Regions from separate parts of the Micromonospora sp. DT4 genome, predicted to be linked through region 2. Evidence: riboswitches for the same ligand, from Rfam matches in the RefSeq annotation. Region 2 holds a riboswitch; each other region holds the start of a gene.
What was found. Region 2 has a riboswitch for S-adenosylmethionine ahead of ACLQ24_RS16260 (aminotransferase class V-fold PLP-dependent enzyme). Riboswitches for the same ligand answer to the same signal wherever they lie in the genome.
Positions count from the first base shown of each region.

Region 1: another riboswitch for S-adenosylmethionine. It lies ahead of thrC (threonine synthase); the one in region 2 lies ahead of ACLQ24_RS16260 (aminotransferase class V-fold PLP-dependent enzyme).
Region 3: another riboswitch for S-adenosylmethionine. It lies ahead of ACLQ24_RS26630 (ABC transporter substrate-binding protein); the one in region 2 lies ahead of ACLQ24_RS16260 (aminotransferase class V-fold PLP-dependent enzyme).

Region 1 covers NZ_JBNCKT010000015.1:12,454-14,646, reverse strand. Annotated here, with positions in the region: gene ACLQ24_RS07440 (DoxX family protein) at 1-50, shown strand, start outside; gene ACLQ24_RS07435 (hypothetical protein) at 124-405, shown strand; gene ACLQ24_RS07430 (hypothetical protein) at 779-1,075, shown strand; SAM riboswitch class I at 1,096-1,231, shown strand; gene thrC (threonine synthase) at 1,242-2,193, shown strand, end outside.
Region 2 covers NZ_JBNCKT010000051.1:2,483-4,675, forward strand. Annotated here, with positions in the region: gene ACLQ24_RS16260 (aminotransferase class V-fold PLP-dependent enzyme) at 1-1,129, opposite strand, end outside; SAM riboswitch class IV at 1,176-1,296, opposite strand; gene ACLQ24_RS16265 (PrsW family intramembrane metalloprotease) at 1,320-2,193, shown strand, end outside.
Region 3 covers NZ_JBNCKT010000151.1:1,353-3,545, reverse strand. Annotated here, with positions in the region: gene ACLQ24_RS26635 (amino acid transporter) at 1-505, shown strand, start outside; SAM riboswitch class IV at 592-703, shown strand; gene ACLQ24_RS26630 (ABC transporter substrate-binding protein) at 1,077-1,898, shown strand; gene ACLQ24_RS26625 (amino acid ABC transporter permease) at 1,953-2,193, shown strand, end outside.

The DNA.
Region 1 (2,193 bases), on a different contig from region 2:
CCGACGCGCCGGCGCCGTCGATGGCCGAGCCCAGCCCGGTAAACGCCTGACCGCACCCGTAACGCGCGTCGCCGGAGCTTCGGTGAATCGGCTTCGGCGACGCGCTTGTCACAGTCGCGCAAAGTGGAGCCGAGAAGTTCGCGGGCCGATGGGCTGCCGTCCGTTACCCGTTCAACTAGCCAGCAAAGCCGGTGCTGGGAAGCCCGCCGGGCGTTGGCGCATGACCTCCGCGATCGTGGTTTCGCCGGAAAGTCCGAGGTCGCCCAGTGGTCGGGCCTCAACGTCAAGATCCTCGGCGTTGGTGAGATGAAACGACCACAGGAGCTCGTCAGCTACGTTGCACACCACTACCGCTGCATCGCCGGACGGATGAAATTGCATGGAAAGATCATGAAGGGTGTCTGAGGGAACCGCGGCGATGAAGAGGATCGATGACGTTTTCAGGCATTTTTCAGCACCTCCCTGGCTTCCTCGGGGGTGAGCCCGACCTGTTGTACCAGTATGACGCCGACCGTGCGCGGTGAGACGGTGGATTTGTCATGGAAGGCAAACGTGATCGGCGGGCGGCCATGGCTAACTGAGCGCATCTCACGGGCATCACACCACCCCGTTTTGGCGACACTGCCCTGTCTTGTCTATGCGAGTGGGCGGGGAGTGAGGACCGCGTCCGGAGGCCGGGGTAGAGCGTGTCCACCTCGTCGCGGCGCAGTCGGACCAGGCGGCTCGTGCCGGCGGCCCGGGTGCGGGTCAGGCCGGCCTCGCGCAGCACCTTGAGGTGGTGACTTCGGGTCACCTTCGAGACGCCGAAGTCGAAGCTGCCGCACGCGGCCTCGCCGCCGTCGTCCTGGTCGCCATCCTGCTGCTCCGTGAGGGATCGGCCGCCGTCGGATGGCAGCACGCGCCGGCCGCTGCCGACCTCGTGGCGGTCGCTCCGCAACTGGCGTACGCCGTGCTCGTCGCCGCCCCGGCCGACGGCGGTCACCGATCCCGTCGCGGTGGTCTACCCGGTGACGGTGGCCTCCCGCTGACCCACTTGCTGGGATGCCCGGTGGAGGCGCCGGGCAACGTTGCCTAGACTCGACGGCACAACTGCATACCTCATCCAGAGGGGCTGAGGGATACGGCCCGACGACGCCCCGGCAACCACCCCGCGCGCTCACTGCTGAGCGACCGGCGGGGCAGGTGCCAATTCCGTCCCCGCCGCACCGTGCGATGCGGGGAAAGATGAGAGGACTCTCGCCATGACGTCGACGCTCGCCGCCTCCGGCATCGACACCTCCGCCAGCCCCGCCCGCGCCCTCGTCTGCCGCGCCTGTTCGGCCCGCTACCCGCTCGCCGCCCAGCACGCCTGTTACGAGTGTTTCGGTCCGCTGGAGGTCGACTACGACACCGCGGCCCTGGCCGCGGTCACCCGCCAGCAGATCGAGGCCGGCCCGAACAACATCTGGCGGTACGCCGCGCTGCTGCCTGCCGGGCAGGACCCGGCCACCCGTGTCACCCTCGATCCGGGGCTGACCCCGCTGGTGGCGGCGCCGCACCTCGCCGCCGAGCTGGGCATCACCGCGCCGCTCTGGGTCAAGGACGACAGCGCCAACCCGACCCACTCGTTCAAGGACCGGGTCGTCTCGGTGGCGCTGACCGCCGCGAAGGCGCTGGGGTTCACCCGGTTCGCCTGCGCCTCCACCGGCAACCTGGCCAACTCGGTGGCCGCGCATGCGGCCCGCGCCGGCGTGCCCTCGATCGTCTTCATCCCCTGCGACCTGGAGCAGGGAAAAATCATCACCACCGCGGTGTACGGCGGCGAACTGGTCGCCATCGACGGCTCGTACGACGACGTCAACCGGCTCTGCGGTGAGCTGGTGGAGACCGACGAGTTCGAGGACACGGCGTTCGTCAACGTGAACGTCCGGCCGTACTACGCGGAGGGCTCCAAGACCCTCGGCTACGAGGTGGCCGAGCAGCTCGGTTGGCGGATTCCGGCCCAGGTGGTCATCCCGATGGCCAGCGGCGAACTGCTCACCAAGATTGACAAGGCGTTCTCCGAGCTGGTCGAGATCGGCCTGGTGGAGGCCCCGGCGGGCGGCTGGAAGGTCTTCGGGGCGCAGTCGGCCGGCTGCAACCCGATCGCGGCGGCCCTGCACGCCGACACCGATACGATCACCCCGGTCAAGCCCACCGGCATCGCCAAGTCGC
Region 2 (2,193 bases):
CCAGCGGGTGGGCACAGAACAAACCATCCCGTACGCCGATCCGGTGGTCGGAGGCGAGTCGGGCGGCCACCGTGGCGGAGTCCTGACCGGCCACCACGAACGAGACGATGCCGACCCGGGGCGCGTCCGGGCCGAAGGTCCGCAACTCCACGACGTGCGGCAGGGCGGCGAGGCCGGCGCGTAGCCGGGCCAGCAACGCCTGCTCGTGGACGGTGAGCGCGACCCGGTCGGCGTCGGCAAGCGCCCCGCACACCGCCGCCAGCGCCACCGCGCCCAGCAGATTCGGGGTGCCGCCCTCGTGCCGGGCCGGGCCGTTCGCCCAGGTCACGTCGTGGGTGGCCGGCCCGACATGGCTGGTGGCACCGCCACCGGCGAGGTACGGCGGGGCGGCGTCCAGCCAGTCCGACCGGCCCACGAGCACACCCGCGCCGAACGGGGCGTAGAGCTTGTGGCCGGAGACGGCCAGGTAGTCCACGTCGAGCGTGTGCAGGTCGACCGGGGCGTGCGGCGCGAGCTGCGCGGCGTCGAGGACGATCCGGGCGCCGTGCCGGTGGGCCACCCGGGCCAGCTCGGCGACCGGCCACAGCTCACCGGTCACGTTGCTCGCCCCGGTCACCGCGACCAGCACCGGCAGCGCGGGGTTGCTGTCGCGGCGCAGCTCGGTCAGGGCGGCGGCGAGAGCGCGTACCGTCCCGGCCGGGTCGGAGGGCACCGGCAGGCGTACCGAGCCGCGCGGCCAGGGCAGCAGGTTCGCGTGGTGCTCACCGGCGAAGGTGACCACCGTCGTGCCGGGGGGCAACGACCGGGCCAGCAGGTTGAGGGCGTCGGTGGTGTTCCGGGTGAAGATCACGTGGTCGTCGGCGCGCGCGCCGAAGAAGTCGCCGACCGTCTGCCGGGCCCGCTCGTACGCCAGCGTGCAGCGCCGCGACAGCGCTCCCGCGCCCCGGTGCACGCTGGCGTACCAAGGGAGCAGTTCGGTGACCGCGTCGGCCGCGGCCCGCGCGCACGGCGCGGTGGCCGCGTAGTCCAGGTTGATCTCGCCGGGTACGCCGAGCACGTCGAGCGCCGCCGACGGCGGCGACGCGACTGCGGGCAGGCTGGGCAGCGAGGGTGCGAGAGTGACGGACACGCCGGAACCTCCGGGGTCAGGGACCCCGGATGTGCTGTCGGGACGGGGTCCGCGCTTGCCCAGCACGCCGATCGGGCTGGGCCCGGTCATCACCCGGGGCACCCCACCGCGAACTCGACGAGGGTTGCCGGCCAGCAAGCCGGGGCTTGACGCTGGCGCTCGTGACCTGCCCCCAGCATAGCGGCTGTGGATGCGACCGGACCAGCCGGCGGCGGATGGCTACGCTGACCGCATGGCCGACACCCCGCCCGGTGCACCCCTGCCGTCGCCGCCGTACCCGCCCGCGGCACCGCCCGCCGGCGCGTCACCCGGGATGCCGCCGCGCCGCTTCGGCTGGCTGCGGTTCCTGGTGCTGGCCGGGGCGGTGCTGCTCATCGCCGCGTGCGCGGTCTTCATGGTCATCACCCTCGGTCAGTCGCTGGGCCTCGACGCGCTGCTCATCGGGGTGGTCGCCGCGATCCTGCCGGTGCCCGTGCTGGTCGCCTGCTTCCTCTGGCTCGACCGCTACGAACCGGAACCGCTGAAATACCTGATCTTCTGCTTCGCCTGGGGAGCGTTCGTCTCCACCGCCGCCTCGCTGAACGTGAACGAGTTCGCCGCCGGACGGTTCGCCGACTGGGGGCTGCCGGACGCACTGACCGGCGTCCTGGTGGCGCCGTTCATCGAGGAGCTGACAAAGGCCCTCGGCCCGATCCTGCTGCTCGTGTTCCGGCGTCGGGAGTGGTCCGGAATCACCGACGGCCTGGTCTACTGCGGGCTCTCCGCGGTCGGCTTCGCCATGGTGGAGAACATCCTCTACCTGGGCGGGTACGGCTACGCGGCCGGCGCCGACCGGTACGGCCCGGCGACCGGCACCCAGCAGGTGATCGCCATCTTCATCGTGCGGATCCTCCTGTTCGGGTTCGCCCATCCCCTCTTCACCTCGATGACCGGTGTCGGCCTCGGCGTGGCCGCCCGCACGGCCGACCGGCGGGTCCGGGTGCTGGCCCCGATCGCCGGCCTGCTGCTGGCGATGATGCTGCACGGCACGTGGAACCTGCTGCCCACGCTCACCCAGGCCACCG
Region 3 (2,193 bases), on a different contig from region 2:
GTTCGAGCTGCGGGTCGACCACGTCCAGCTCGACGAGATGGCGACCGCGATGATCGACGAGCGCGCCGGACGCCGCATTCGCCTGATCGCGCACGAGCCGGAGCGCCGCGACCTGCCGGAGTACCGCGGCAAGCTGGCCCAGACCATGGCGGACAACGACTTCCCCGACGACAGCGATGTGATCTTCGTCGAGGTCCAGGTCACCGACCCGTCGGACTTCGAGACGGGGTTGCTGGTGCGCGGCAGCGTGGCGCACGACCGTTTCCCGGTGCTCAGCCTGGCCAGCTCCTCGGTGCCCAACGCACTGGCCGCGCTGCTGCTGGAGATCCGCGACCGCAGCGCCCGACGCCCCCACATCTACTTCGAGTGGACCGAGGGCAGCCCGGCCCACAACGTGCTGCGCTACCTGGCGTTCGGGCAGGGCGAGATCGCCTCGGTCACCCGGGAGATCCTGCGCCGCCAGGAGCCGGACCAGACGCGCCGGCCCCACGTGCACGCCGGTTGACCTGCTCCTCGAGCGCAGGCCAGGGCTGGTGAGCGTGGTCATATCGGCTGGACGACCGACCGGTGGTTGCTGCTAGCCTCGGCGCAGGTCATGAGCGCCAGCGCAAAGCCCCGGCTCGCTGGCCGGCAACCCTCCTCCGCGGTGGGGTGCCCCGGGTGAAGACCAGGCACCGGCAGGACGCCGGCGCAAGCGTGGCCTGGCACCCAGGTCAGCACCAAGACCCGGGAGACCGCATGCACATCCTCAGCCCCACGCCACCGGCCGGCCGGCGCATGCCGACCCTGACCCGGCGTCGGCACGTGGACCTGATGCGAATGCGCAGCGCGGCGTGTACCGCCGCCTGACGCGCTAACCCTCCCCGCCCCACCCGCCCTCCTTCCCGGGCACCCACCCACCCACGCGAGCCCTCGCGTCGATCATGAAGTTGTTGCCCGTCCGACCGGCGTGTCGGGACAACAACTCCATGATCGACGGGGTCGACGCATCCTTTTTGGAGACACCTGTGCGATTTTTCTCTGGTTTCGGCCGCGTTGTTGCCGCTGGGGCGGCCAGCATCCTGGTTGCTGGCGCCTTGAGCGCTTGCGGCGACGGCGGCGACTCGGCGGGCAGCGCCAGCAACCCGTACGGTCTGGCGCAGCCGGGTGTGCTGCGGGCAGGCACGCTGACCGACGCCCCGCCCAACGTGTACCTCAAGGACGGCAAGTTCACCGGCTTCGACAACGACCTGCTGACCGCCGTGGCCGGCAAGCTCGGCCTGCGGGTCGAGTTCGTCGGTACCGACTTCTCCGCGCTGCTGTCCCAGGTCAACAACCACAAGTTCGACGTCGGCAGCTCCTCGATCACCATCACCGAGGCGCGCAAGAAGACCGTCGACTTCGGCAACGGGTACGACTTCGGCTACTTCGGCCTGGACGTGCCGGCCGGCTCGCCGATCACCGGGTTCGACCAGCTCGCCGGCAAGCGGGTCGTGGTGGTGCAGGGCACCGTCCAGGACGACTACGCCACCGGCAAGCAGCTCGACCCGGTACGCGTACCGGACTACAACGGCGCGGTCAACCAGCTCAAGGCGGGCACCGCCGATGCCTGGATCGCACCGGCCGAGATCGGCGAGAAGTCGGCCGCCGACAGCAACGGCAAGATCACCGTGGCGGCCAAGCAGCTCAGCCCGGCGCCGACCGCGTACGCCGTCGCCAAGGGCGGCGACAAGCTGCGCGAGGCGCTGAACAAGGGCCTCGACGAGGTGATCGCCGACGGCACGTGGAGCCGGTTGCAGGCCCAGTACTACCCGGGCCGGCCGGTCCCGGCCGACTTCACCCCGGGTAGCGGCAAGGCGGCAACCCCGGCCGGGTCGGCGCCGCCGTCGGCTTCGGCGTCCGCGTCGACGGCGTCCTGAGCGGCCTGAGCGGTCTGCGGTGACGAGCGAGCGGGACGGTAGGAGAGGCGAACGATGGATCCGTTGAGCACCCTGTGGGAGACGTTCTTCGACGTCGACGCGATGCGCGAGGCGCTGCCCGAGATGCTGACCGTCGGGCTGCCCAACACGCTGATCCTGGCTGTCTCCGCCGCCCTGCTCGGCACGGTGCTGGGTCTCCTGCTGGCCGTGGCCGGCAGCTCCCGTAGTCGGTGGCTGCGCTGGCCGGCGCGCGTCTACACCGACGTGTTCCGGGGGCTGCCGGCCGCGGCGACGA